4 regions of the Yersinia vastinensis genome follow, and region 1 is predicted to be linked to each of the others. Evidence: predicted binding sites of a transcription regulator. Region 1 holds the regulator's gene; each other region holds the start of a gene.

Region 1 (3,166 bases):
ACCCGCCGCCAATATCAACCCAATTAACGTCCCCATAGCACGGTGATGAATCCGTATCTTGGTCGCGTTATACCCGTTTTGCGTGACCAGCATGATGGTGAGCAAGATCCAGTATGGTTTAGGTAAGTGGATAAGCGTACCGATGTAGCTCCCTGCTGCCAGAGTGACACCCATACGAGCCGCATCACGCAATGGACTGGATTTCAACGATAAATAGCTGATAAATGCTGGCCAGAGAGGCTGGGATAACTGGCTGGCCATCAAGTCTCGGTCATATTGTGGGCGGCGATCACTCAGGATTTGAGTCACATGGCTGATGTGGTAATAGCAAAATTGCGCCACGGAATTGTCTGGATGTTGTTGGGCAATCTCTTCCAGCTCGACTAGCGCATTGCCAGCACTGAAATGTTCTTTAGCGCGATGGTGATAGAGAATATCGTCAGCAATGGTTCGCATCTGGGTCGAAATTTGATCCATATTGCGGTGAAGAACTGTGATTATTGGTGTTTGCTCAATCAGCTCTTGCACTTTTTCTGGCTGATTGAGTGCCGCAGTAATGTGCTCTTGTAAATCGAGCGCCATCTGGAACAAGCTCACTAGCCGTTTTTGTTCAGTTTTCGTCGCATTAGATAACAGATTAAATTGCTGATAAAGCTGATTAACTTTATCCATTATACCTTGCTGTCTGTCGAGCAATGGCGGTAGGGATTTTTCTGGCTCAAGATGCTGATCAAACAAACTGAATTTAGCATCGCAATAATCCGCCAATAAATGATAAAGCTGGCTCAAAGGTTCGCGGATAGGTTGGTCTTTGCATAATCGGAACCAAATCCAAGTAAAACCGCCGTACCAAAGGGTCCCCACGGCGCACATTAATGGCGCTTGCCAGATGGGAGCGCGACCCACCATGCTCAGGCTGAAGATGGCAGCAATTAGCGCCGCAGGCAACATGCGGCCATTGAGCGGGCTGATGGCCCCTGAAACACCCAGAACCAATGCCAGTCCCAACATCACCCAAGGCAGTGGAATATCCCACAACAATAACTGTTGAGTCAGGAAGCTGCACAAGGTAAAGAGCGCACCGCCAATAATCAGGCGGCGGAAAAAATGCTGGTGTGGGGTATCTAACGAGGCAATATTACAGCATGCGGGTATCAGGGAGAACATCAATCCCATCCGCAGATCGCCAATGGCAAAGCCCAGTGCAGCAGGCAGGCAGAGAACCAATGTTTGGCGGAGTGCATAGTTCACTTCAGGATGATAAATAAGCCGTTGCCACTTCATCTAGGCCCCAGAGATTTATTGATCATACAGCGAAGAAAACCGGTGCCGAGGGTATCGGCACCGGTTTATGGGGAATTAACGAGTGCCGTAAACGACAATCGTTTTACCGTGTGCGGAGATCAGGTTCTGATCTTCCAGCATTTTTAGTATCCGCCCCACAGTTTCGCGGGAGCAGCCAACTATTTGACCAATTTCCTGGCGGGTAATCTTAATCTGCATCCCATCTGGGTGGGTCATGGCATCAGGTTGTTTTGCCAGATTAAGCAGCGTTTGTGCAATGCGCCCAGTCACATCAAGGAAAGCGAGGTTACCCACCTTCTCAGACGTAATCTGTAAGCGACTCGCCATTTGCGAAGACAGGCGCATCAAAATATCTGGATTGACCTGAATTAGCTGGCGGAATTTTTTGTAAGAAATTTCAGCCACTTCACAGGCGGTTTTTGCTCTAACCCAAGCACTGCGTTCTTGGCCTTCTTCAAATAATCCAAGCTCGCCGATGAAATCCCCTTGGTTTAAATAGGAGAGAATCATCTCTTTACCTTCTTCATCTTTGATAAGCACCGCAACGGAGCCTTTCACGATGTAGTAAAGCGTTTCGGCCTTTTCACCTTGGTGAATTAGCGTACTCTTCGATGGATATTTGTGGATATGGCAATGAGACAGGAACCATTCGAGAGTCGGGTCTGTTTGTGGCTTGCCGAGAACCATTCGCTGTTATCCTCTGTTGTTATCGCTGCCTAACTTAACAGGGCTCAGAGTTCCCTGCGCGGCGTGCTTATAAAATACACTTTCTCTTAGCATATTAATTTGCTCAACTGCCGAAAGGTATAGCCAAGATACGTACCGGATAGAAACCCTTCACTGAGTATTGAGAAGCTACCCTATTTAATTCTAGAAACAACACTTTCGATTCTGTTTGTAGCACAGGATGAGGCGACTGTCTTGTGTTGTATCGCTTCAGCATGATGAACATCGGGTTACATTGCGAGTTTGTAAATGAAAGGGTAGTCTGAAATAGAAAATTTAACCGGGAGCAAGAGTTATGCAGGCACGAGTAAAGTGGGTTGAGGGGCTGACATTTTTGGGTGAATCCGCCTCAGGTCATCAAGTTTTGATGGATGGGAATGCGGGAGACAAAGCACCAAGCCCAATGGAAATGCTATTAATGTCAGCAGGCGGCTGTAGCGCAATTGATGTTGTTTCTATCTTGCAAAAAGGGCGTAACGATGTGCGTGATTGCGAAGTGACCTTAACTTCACAACGCCGGGAAGAAGCGCCACGTTTGTTTACGCAAATCAACCTACACTTTATTGTCAGCGGCAAAGATCTGACCGATAAAATTGTTGAGCGTGCTGTTCAGTTGTCGGCTGAAAAATATTGCTCGGTTTCTTTGATGTTGGGAAAAGCGGCAACAATTACCCACAGTTTTGAAATCCGCGAAATCGCATAAGCAAACCCTACGTACTTGAAGCTGCGAAGATGTTGGTTGCGACTTCAAGTACCAAGGATATTAATTAATCTTTTTACCTTCCAATAGTCGCTGGACGAGCGGGGCCATAATCAGCTCCATTGCTAGCCCCATTTTCCCGCCGGGCACGACTAACGTATTGATGTTCGATATAAATGACCCTTGAAGCATCGCCAGTAAATAGGGGAAATCGATTTGATCCAAACCTCTAAAGTGAATAACAACAAAACTTTCATCCAGTGAAGGAATGGCTTTGGCGGCGAAGGGGTTAGAAGTATCGACGGTGGGGACGCGCTGGAAGTTGATGTGCGTGCGTGAGAACTGCGGCGTGATGTAATTAATATAATCGTCCATGGAGCGCACCACAGAATCCATCACTGCTTCACGAGAATGGCCGCGCTCGCCGGTATCGCG
Region 2 (3,166 bases), 2.3 Mb from region 1:
ATGCCGACGGTTTTGATGCTTTCGCCTCTCCTAATCTCTCTGTTCTGCTAGAAGCGGGCATCCATATTCGTCGTATGGCATCAGTTGAGTCCCCTATCAATAATGGGCCATTGGTCGTTCATAACATCACGCCGCAACCCATTGGCGTAGTCACTATCTATCCCGGAATCTCTGGTGCAGTAGTGCGGAACTTCCTGCTGCAACCGGTCAAGGCTTTGATTTTGCGATCCTATGGTGTGGGGAACGCACCACAGAAAGCAGAATTACTGGATGAGCTAAGAAATGCCAGCGAGCGCGGTATTGTGGTGGTAAATTTAACCCAATGTATTTCTGGCAGGGTCAATATGGATGGCTACGCTACGGGGAATGCACTGGCCCATGCTGGCGTGATCAGTGGTTTTGATATGACCGTTGAGGCTGCCCTGACAAAACTGCATTATTTGTTGAGTCAATCTCTATCCCCCGAAGAAATCCGCCGGTTGATGCAACAAAACCTGCGCGGCGAATTAACCGACACCCACTGATCTGGCGGAACTCTCATGAAAGCGGCACTGTTATTAATTGATTTGCAAAATGATTTTTGTCCGGGAGGCGCATTGGCTGTCACCGAAGGTGACGAGGTTATTGCTATTGCGAATGAGGCTATTCATGCCTGTTTGATGTTAAAAATACCTGTTATCGCCAGCCAAGATTGGCACCCAGCCGAGCACCGTAGTTTTGCGATTAATTCCAATGCAGAACCGGGTTCTGTTGGCGAATTAGACGGTTTAACGCAAGTCTGGTGGCCCGTGCATTGTGTACAAGACAGCCCCGGTGCAGCTTTGCATCCACATTTAAACCATGAGGCTATTGCTGCGATTTTCCGTAAAGGCCAAGATCCCGCGATCGACAGCTACAGTGCTTTTTTTGATAATGGCAGACGAGCAAAAACCCCCCTGGATGGGTGGTTGCAGCAACACGGAATTGAGCGTTTGTATATTATGGGGTTAGCAACAGATTATTGTGTGAAATACACCGTTTTAGATGCATTAACTTTGGGTTATCAAACCACCATCATCAGTGATGGTTGCCGTGGTGTCAATCTGCAACCACAAGACAGCCAACAAGCCTTTGACGCTATGCGTGATACTGGCGCCAACATACAAACATTGGCGCAACTTCTGACGGACTTAGAGGTAAAAGCAACTTATTAAACGAGGCACTCAACGGAGCCGATATCGACGCCGTTGAGTGATTCATTCTGGTTTCAACTTCACCAACGTCGGCTGGCTAAATTGCTGCTTAAGCTCTTGTTTGGTTTTCATCACAATCTGACCATCGGTGCCAATACTCATATGCTGGGCATCAGTGTTATGGCGCGCTTGCCATAGCATGACCATTTGCAGACTGTTCTCTTTCTGCTCAGGCGTCAGTGCCACACCATCTGGCCATTTACCTAACTCTACCGCCTGAACTAAACGTTGGTAAATTTCGGGTGTCATCACTGATATTAGGTCTTCAAGCTCCATCGGAACATCCTCAGGTAAAGGAATAGCAAGCTGAATCGATTTTTCACTTATCCGGTTACGGTTTTTATCAGCCGTTATCCCGCAGTCTGTTCGCCATTTTGGTCATCAACAAAATTCAGTGATGCCGAGTTCACGCAATAGCGCTCTCCGGTAGGTTGTGGGCCATCAGGGAACACATGCCCCAAATGTGCATCACAGTTACCACAACGAATCTCGACACGGTGCATATTATGAGAATAATCATCAATATAGCGGATTGAATTCGCGTCAAGCGGTTGATAAAAACTCGGCCAACCACAACCGGAATCAAACTTAGATTCCGAGATAAAAAGCGGTTGGTGGCAACACAAGCATTGATACACACCGTCACGTTTATTGTGCAGTAATTTGCCACTAAAAGGCGCTTCCGTCCCCCGCTGCTGGGTGACATGCCGCTGAATATCGGACAGTTTCTCAATATTTTCTGTAGGGTTCAGTTCTTTAGCCATTTGTGCGATTCTCTGGCAGGGAATAAAGTCAACGAAAACAACGTCTAATAATAACAAAAAATTAACAACAAAGCAGTTAAAATTGTCCTAAACTGTATGCCATCGAAGCGATAACGGTGTAAATGTGATAAAAATCGCAAATATTACTGATTCTCACTTTAAACTAAATTATTCGCCCCAATATAAAAATGAGGCTAATCGTATCAGGAAACGCGTGATTAATGTTCGATCTACCTCCCCTGGTTTGATTTGTAGCAATAATTGACACGATTCCGCTTGACGCTCGGTAAGGTTTTTGTAATTTTACAACCAACCTTTTATTCACTAACAAATAGCTGGTGGAATATATGACTATCAAAGTAGGTATCAACGGTTTTGGCCGTATCGGTCGCATTGTTTTCCGTGCTGCTCAGGAACGTTCTGACATCGAAATCGTTGCAATCAACGACCTGTTGGACGCTGACTACATGGCGTACATGCTGAAATACGACTCTACCCATGGTCGTTTCGACGGTACTGTAGAAGTAAAAGACGGCCATCTGGTTGTTAACGGTAAAACCATCCGTGTTACCGCAGAGAGAGATCCGGCTAACCTGAAGTGGAACGAAGTTAACGTTGACGTTGTTGCTGAAGCAACTGGCCTGTTCCTGACCGACGAAACTGCACGTAAGCACATCGCTGCTGGCGCGAAGAAAGTGGTTCTGACTGGTCCTTCTAAAGACGACACCCCTATGTTCGTTATGGGCGTTAACCACAAGGCTTACGCTGGCCAAGAAATCGTTTCTAACGCTTCTTGCACCACTAACTGCCTGGCTCCACTGGCTAAAGTTATCAACGACAAGTTCGGTATCGTTGAAGCGCTGATGACCACTGTGCATGCAACTACTGCAACTCAGAAAACTGTTGATGGCCCGTCTCACAAAGACTGGCGCGGCGGCCGCGGCGCATCCCAGAACATCATCCCTTCTTCTACCGGTGCTGCTAAAGCAGTAGGTAAAGTTATCCCAGAACTGAACGGTAAACTGACTGGTATGGCGTTCCGCGTTCCTACCCCTAACGTTTCTGTTGTTGACCTGACTGCGCGTCTGGAAAAACCAGCTTCTTACAAAGAAATCTGTGCTGCCATCAAAGCAGCTTCAGAAGGCGAGCTGAAAGGCGTTCTGGGCTACA
Region 3 (3,166 bases), 1.9 Mb from region 1:
GGCATTTTCGGCATAGCGACCAGCATAAATTGTACCGTCAGCCGCTTCAACGGCAACGCCGCTGTGAGAAAGGCTGTAAGGGGCATGACTGTGATTTGCACCCTCAAGAGCGGCTTGTGTCAGAGCATCGGCCTGGGCCACTTTGTAGCCGTGATGAACGGGGTCCATCAACAGGGTGGTGATAGCCAAATCTTTCGGACCGAAAGCATCGGGTAAATATTGCCCCAGTGTTGAAGTTGGGCGGCCGGGTAGATGAATATCCAGTCCAGTTCCGCTATTTAACTCATTCATAAACTGGCGGCAATGGCCGCAGGGAGTGTAATTGACGGTAATAGAGAGCAGACGAGTTTCACCACGTAGCCAGGCATGTGTTACGGCACACTGTTCGGCGTGGATGGTCTGTTGTAGCGGCGCACCGCCAAATTCCATATTGGCACCGAAGTAGAGGTTGCCACTGATACCGCGAGTGATGGCCCCGACCATGAAATGGGATACGGGTGTCAATGCACAAGCGGCAGCCAGAGGTAGCAACGCAAATGCCAGCGCATCGTCATCTAACCCACTGATGCTTTTCACTGTTTTCACTTGTTCTGCTGTCAGCATGGCAGGGAAATCGTTTGCGCTTAAAATCGGCTCAAGTGCGGTTTGCAGTGAAGTGGGAAGATCTGCCCAAGGGGCTTGAAAACGTGCTTGCATAAGGTTTTCTCCAATAGTAACGGGAAACTATTTTAGGCAGCTTGAGGCTTTCTTGGTGTGATTTAGATCTCGTTATACGTGAAATTCATGCAAGTAAAATCTCAAATGAGAGATGTATCTCAAATTTATGTCGCAGTGTTGAGGATGTTAACCAAACAAATGTAGCAGTACTGGGAACAGGAATGGCGCGAGCAATGAGGTGATAATTCCGCAGATGACCAGTGCCAGCGAACTGAACGCCCCTTCCTGAAAATCCAGCTCTGCGCACCGGGCAGTACCAAGGGCATGTGAAGCCGTACCCATTGCTAAACCGCGCGACGCTTTGGTAGAAATTCGCAATATATTCAGCAGACTGTGACCAAAAACGGCCCCTAGAATACCAACAAAAATAACGCAGACTGCACTGATAGCAGGTAAGCCATGAAGGGATTCCGCAACTGCCATGGCAATGGGGGTGGTGACAGATTTAGGTAATACTGAGGCAGCAATCTCTGGGGTTGCCCCCATCCACAAAGCAATCGCGGTGCCGGTGACCATGGCGGTGACACTGCCGATAAAACAGATTGTGATGATGGATTTCCAGCGCGCGCGAATTTGATGTATTTGTTCATATAGCGGGAAAGCTAACGCCACTACCGCGGGTTGCAGCAGGTCATTGAGTATTTTACTGCCCGCAAAATAGTTGGCATAAGGCATATGCGTAACCAATAGCAATGGAATGATAACAACCATTGATATCAGCAAGGGGTTAAGCAATGGCATTTTCAAACTGCGGGCTAAACGACGTGCGCTGAAGAACACGATTAATGTCAGTGGCAGTGACCACCATAAGTTGCTGATCATTTGTCCTCCTCCGTGTGGGTTGGAGAACCAATCACTTTACGTTCACGATGGACGTAATGGGAGCTATAGGCCACCACTAACATCACAATCAAGGTACTGACAAAGCAGGAAACGACGATAGGACCAAATTGCTTGGTTAATTGATCATAATATTGCATCACGCCGACTCCGATGGGCACAAACAACAGCGCCATATAGCGGATTAGCAAGTGGCAACCCGGTTTTACCCACGTAGAGGGCAAAATCTGTGAAGCGAGTAGGGCAAACAGAATCAGCATCCCGATGATGCTGCCAGGAATGGTGATAGGCAACAACAAAGCGATGGCTTTACCGGCCCATAGACACAAATAGATAATGGCGAAAGCCCGCAGATACTGCCAGCAAAGTGAAGTCACGTTGCGCATAAAAAGGGTCCTGAGTAACGGAATACATTCATCATACAATTAACGATAGTAATGTGCTAGCAATCACATTATGAATAATATTAATGGAGTTGTGCCTACCATGACCAGTTCTGGCAGCCTATGTCAGATCAGAGCGGCTGTATTTGGCTGTAGCGTCTTGTGCTTTCGCCAATTGATAACCACGATAGAAAAACATCAACCCCAAAATGGCTGCAATAATCAGCATGTAGAACATCATGTGGGGTGCTGCATAGGCGAGCAAGAAACCACAGAATACCGGGTTAACAGCTCCGCCTAATTGACCGAGATTCTGTACCCCATAGTAGCTGCCTTTAAGATTCGCGGGAGCAATAAAGTCGATAAACATGTATTCGACTGGAATAACAATAATTTCACCCAGTGAGAATATCGCCATGGCCAACATCCATAATGGGATTGACTCTTGAGCCGCCATAAATCCGAACAGACCGATAATGAAGAACAAGGTTCCTAGCATCAACCAGCGCATTAAGTTCTGCTGATTCATGCGGCGGCTTAATAGGTATTGCAGAGTAATCACAATGGTTGCATTAACGGTCATCACCGCTCCAATCACTTGATAAGCAAACTTAGCGTCGGAAACCGTAATCAGATATTGCGATAAGTAACCGGAAAACTGGCCAAAGACAATGGCACTGAGCATGCTACCCAGAGTGAAATAGATCAGCCGCTTATCATGGCGCAAAATGCGGAATGTCTGACGAAAATCAGGTGCTGACTCGGTTGGCGTATGTGCAGAAACCGACATATCAGTGCTGTCTATTCTAAATTTCAGTATGAGAGCGACTGATAGCGCCAGTATGCCAGAAATAATAAACGGGGCTTGCGGCCCGATGCCCACCACCAATACCCCAAGCGCCGGGCCGATGGCCCAACCCACATTGACTAACGTGTAGTTGGCAGAGAAGGCTTTAATGCGTTCATCGACGGGTAGCCAGTCAGCAAAACAGGCTTTAATAGCAATACTGTAGACAGAGTATGCCGAGTGTAGCAGTGCCAGAATCAGGATTATCCATGCAGGGTGTTCAATCCAAGGGAGCGTAAAAAAGGTGATCGAAAATAGAGTCACGGCCAGCAGGATCAACTGCTTTTTATTGAATTTATCGACCAGATAACCGCCATAGAGACTGGTGAAAATACCGAGCGTTAAACTTGCCCCCAATACCAGTCCGACCTTATCAGGC
Region 4 (3,166 bases), 730 kb from region 1:
CAGATCTGGTTTTCCAAGCTATCCGTGGTGGTTTGGCAGGCAGTACCGTGCTGGAAGCTAAAGCGCCGATGGTGATGGATCGCAACTTCAAACCGGGTTTTCGCATTGATTTGCATATCAAAGACTTGGCTAATGCCTTGGATACTTCGCACGGTGTTGGTGCACAACTGCCCCTAACTGCCGCCGTTATGGAGATGATGCAAGCACTGAAAGCCGATGGATTGGGCAACGCAGATCACAGCGCATTGGCCTGCTATTACGAGACATTGGCTAAAGTTGAAGTGACACGTTAATCAGTGGTGCCGGTGCCCTTGTGGCATCGGATAGCTCATGAGATTAAACCATTTATGAAAATAGTCATCGCTCCGGACTCTTATAAAGAAAGTTTATCCGCGTTGGACGTTGCGGTGCAGATTGAAGCGGGTTTTCGTACCCAGTTTCCTGATGCGCAATATATCAAATTGCCAGTTGCTGATGGTGGCGAAGGCACAGTAGAAGCCATGGTTGCCGCCACCGCCGGGCGAATTATTAAGGTTAATGTGACCGGCCCGCTAGGGGAGGAAGTCGACGCCTTTTACGGGATTTCCGGTGATGAAAAATCTGCATTTATTGAAATGGCGGCAGCCAGTGGACTCGAATTAGTCCCTCCTGAATTACGTAACCCGCTGAAAACCACCTCTTTTGGCACGGGTGAACTGATTTGTCATGCGCTGGATCAGGGCGTGAAACATATCATTATCGGTATCGGTGGCAGCGCGACCAATGATGGTGGCGCGGGGATGGTACAGGCACTGGGCGTCAAATTATTAGATAAACACAGCAAGCAGATTGGTTTTGGCGGTGGGAAGCTGCCTGAACTGGATTCAATTGATATTTCCGGGTTAGATCCTCGTATTAAACAGTGCCAAATCGACGTTGCCTGTGATGTCACTAATCCACTGACCGGTAGCGAAGGTGCTTCGGCCATTTTCGGGCGGCAGAAAGGGGCAACTCCGGAGATGGTGACCCAACTGGATGAAGGATTGCTGCATTACGCCAGTGTCATTAAACGCCATCTGGATATCGATGTTGATCAGGTCGAAGGTGCCGGAGCTGCGGGGGGGTTAGGCGCAGCACTACTGGCTTTTTGTGGTGCAACCTTAAGCCCTGGGATTGATATTGTAACTGATGCACTGGGCCTGGATGCATTAGTCCGTGATGCCACTTTTGTGATTACGGGTGAAGGGCGGATTGATAGCCAAACCATTCACGGCAAAGTGCCTATCGGTGTTGCCAGAGTAGCCAAACGCTATAACAAACCAGTGATTGGCATTGCAGGTAGCCTGACGGCCGATGCGGATGTGGTGTATGAACATGGTTTGGATGCGGTATTTAGTGTGATTTACAGCATCTGCACCTTAGAACAGGCGCTGGATAATGCTGCAGGCAATGTGTTCATGACGGCGCGCAATATTGCTGCCACATTGGCCATTGGTATAGCGGCTGGTCAATCATAGTTTTTATCTATAATCGTCATTTCTCCATCAGGGCTGACATTCGCTGGCCCTGATTTTTTAGTCAATGAAGCCCGTGAGTTATCACTCTTTTCTCCGCTATTCCCATCCTATTTTGTTATTTTTGTGAGCTTTACCTCAACTCTCTCTCTTCAGCTTTAAAATTAGGCAGTTGTCCAATGTAATCCCACCACAGACCACATATGCTGGTGCATTAGCCTAAACTGAGGTCTCACGCATGAGTGTCTATAATCTTGACCCCCGGCTAGCCCAGGATATTGTTACCCGTACCATGAAGATCATTGATACCAACATTAATGTGATGGATGGCAAAGGGCGGATTATTGGTAGCGGCGATGAAGAACGCCTCGGAGAGCTACATGAGGGGGCGCTGCTGTCGCTATCTCATGGCCGAATTGTCGACATTGATGAGGCTGTCGCACGTCAATTGCACGGGGTAAAGCCCGGAATCAACCTACCATTACGCCTTGAGGGGGAGATTGTTGGTGTGATTGGCCTAACTGGAAATCCGGGCCAACTCCGCCAATATGGTGAACTGGTGTGCATGGCGGCAGAAATGATGATGGAGCAGGCGCGTTTGGTGCACCTGCTGGCGCAGGATAGCCGCTTGCGCGAAGAGCTGGTATTAAACCTAATACGTACTGAAGAGATATCACCGGCGCTGATTGAATGGGCGCAGCGCCTTGGGGTCGATATCAACGAACCTCGCGTTGTGGCTGTGGTGGATGTCGACAGTGGCCAGTTAAGTGTCGATAGCGCCATGTCGGAATTACAAGAGCTGCAAACCCTACTGACTACTCCAGAGCGTAACAATCTGATTGCGATTGTTTCTTTGACCGAAATGGTGGTGCTGAAACCGGCGCTAAACAGCCATGGTCGCTGGGACGCCGTCGATCACCGGCGGCGCATGGAGTCACTGCTTTCACGCATGACAGAGCGGGGTCGCTTACGAGTGCGCCTCTCGCTGGGGAATTTTTTTACTGGCCCCGGCAGTATTGCACGTTCCTATCGTACTGCTCGTACCACGATGGCGGTGGGCAAACAGCGAATGCCGGAGCTGCGCAGTTACTATTATCAGGATCTGGTTTTACCGGTTTTGCTTGATAGTTTACGGGGCGGGTGGCAAGCCAACGAACTGGCCCTGCCATTAGCCAAATTGCGGGCGATGGACAGCAACGGTTTGCTGCGTCGCACCCTAGCTTGTTGGTTCCGCAATAATGTGCAACCGACGGCGACGGCTAAGGCACTGTTTATTCACCGTAACACGTTGGAATATCGGCTGAATCGAATTTCAGAACTGACAGGGTTGGATTTGGGAAACTTTGATGATCGCTTATTGCTGTACGTGGCGTTGCAGTTAGGTGAGCAGGAATAGTCAAAGAAATAGGCCGGTCAATCGACCGGCCGATGATGAAACGGAGTGACTCAGGTCACAGGGGCTGGGTTAAACACCGCCAGAGCATTGCGTAGCCCCCATTGATCAGACCATGTGCGCTTACGGTCGCTGGCAATATCCAAAATAAATTCAAATAATTGCTGGCCGACGTCTTCGATAGTGGCATCACCGGTGGCAATGGTTCCAGCATCGATATCCATCAAATCATGCCAGCGGTTCGCCAAATCTGTGCGGGTTGCCATCTTGATGACGGGGA

What was found. The regulator CRP, encoded in region 1, controls carbon source genes, mostly activating them, when cyclic AMP is high. The targets are predictions, from matches to a motif close to ATGTGANNNNNNTCACAT.
Region 2: the regulator CRP is predicted to act here: its motif matches at 2,119-2,136, upstream of msrB (peptide-methionine (R)-S-oxide reductase MsrB).
Region 3: the regulator CRP is predicted to act here: its motif matches at 1,995-2,012, upstream of ACIOG0_RS14605 (CidA/LrgA family protein).
Region 4: the regulator CRP is predicted to act here: its motif matches at 1,618-1,635, upstream of ACIOG0_RS19800 (CdaR family transcriptional regulator).

What each region holds. Positions count from the first base shown of each region.
Region 1 covers NZ_CP173260.1:262,806-265,971, forward strand. The annotation lists gene ACIOG0_RS00990 (YccS/YhfK family putative transporter) at 1-1,284, opposite strand, end outside; gene crp (cAMP-activated global transcriptional regulator CRP) at 1,360-1,992, opposite strand; gene ACIOG0_RS01000 (OsmC family protein) at 2,327-2,734, shown strand; gene ACIOG0_RS01005 (phosphoribulokinase) at 2,795-3,166, opposite strand, start outside.
Region 2 covers NZ_CP173260.1:2,551,194-2,554,359, forward strand. The annotation lists gene ansA (asparaginase) at 1-524, shown strand, start outside; gene pncA (bifunctional nicotinamidase/pyrazinamidase) at 540-1,193, shown strand; gene ACIOG0_RS11910 (YeaC family protein) at 1,236-1,508, opposite strand; gene msrB (peptide-methionine (R)-S-oxide reductase MsrB) at 1,583-1,996, opposite strand; gene gapA (glyceraldehyde-3-phosphate dehydrogenase) at 2,344-3,166, shown strand, end outside.
Region 3 covers NZ_CP173260.1:3,130,381-3,133,546, reverse strand. The annotation lists gene cdd (cytidine deaminase) at 1-696, opposite strand, end outside; gene ACIOG0_RS14610 (CidB/LrgB family autolysis modulator) at 844-1,539, opposite strand; gene ACIOG0_RS14605 (CidA/LrgA family protein) at 1,536-1,943, opposite strand; gene ACIOG0_RS14600 (MFS transporter) at 2,062-3,166, opposite strand, start outside.
Region 4 covers NZ_CP173260.1:4,284,610-4,287,775, reverse strand. The annotation lists gene garR (2-hydroxy-3-oxopropionate reductase) at 1-293, shown strand, start outside; gene ACIOG0_RS19805 (glycerate kinase) at 348-1,496, shown strand; gene ACIOG0_RS19800 (CdaR family transcriptional regulator) at 1,732-2,889, shown strand; gene garD (galactarate dehydratase) at 2,940-3,166, opposite strand, start outside.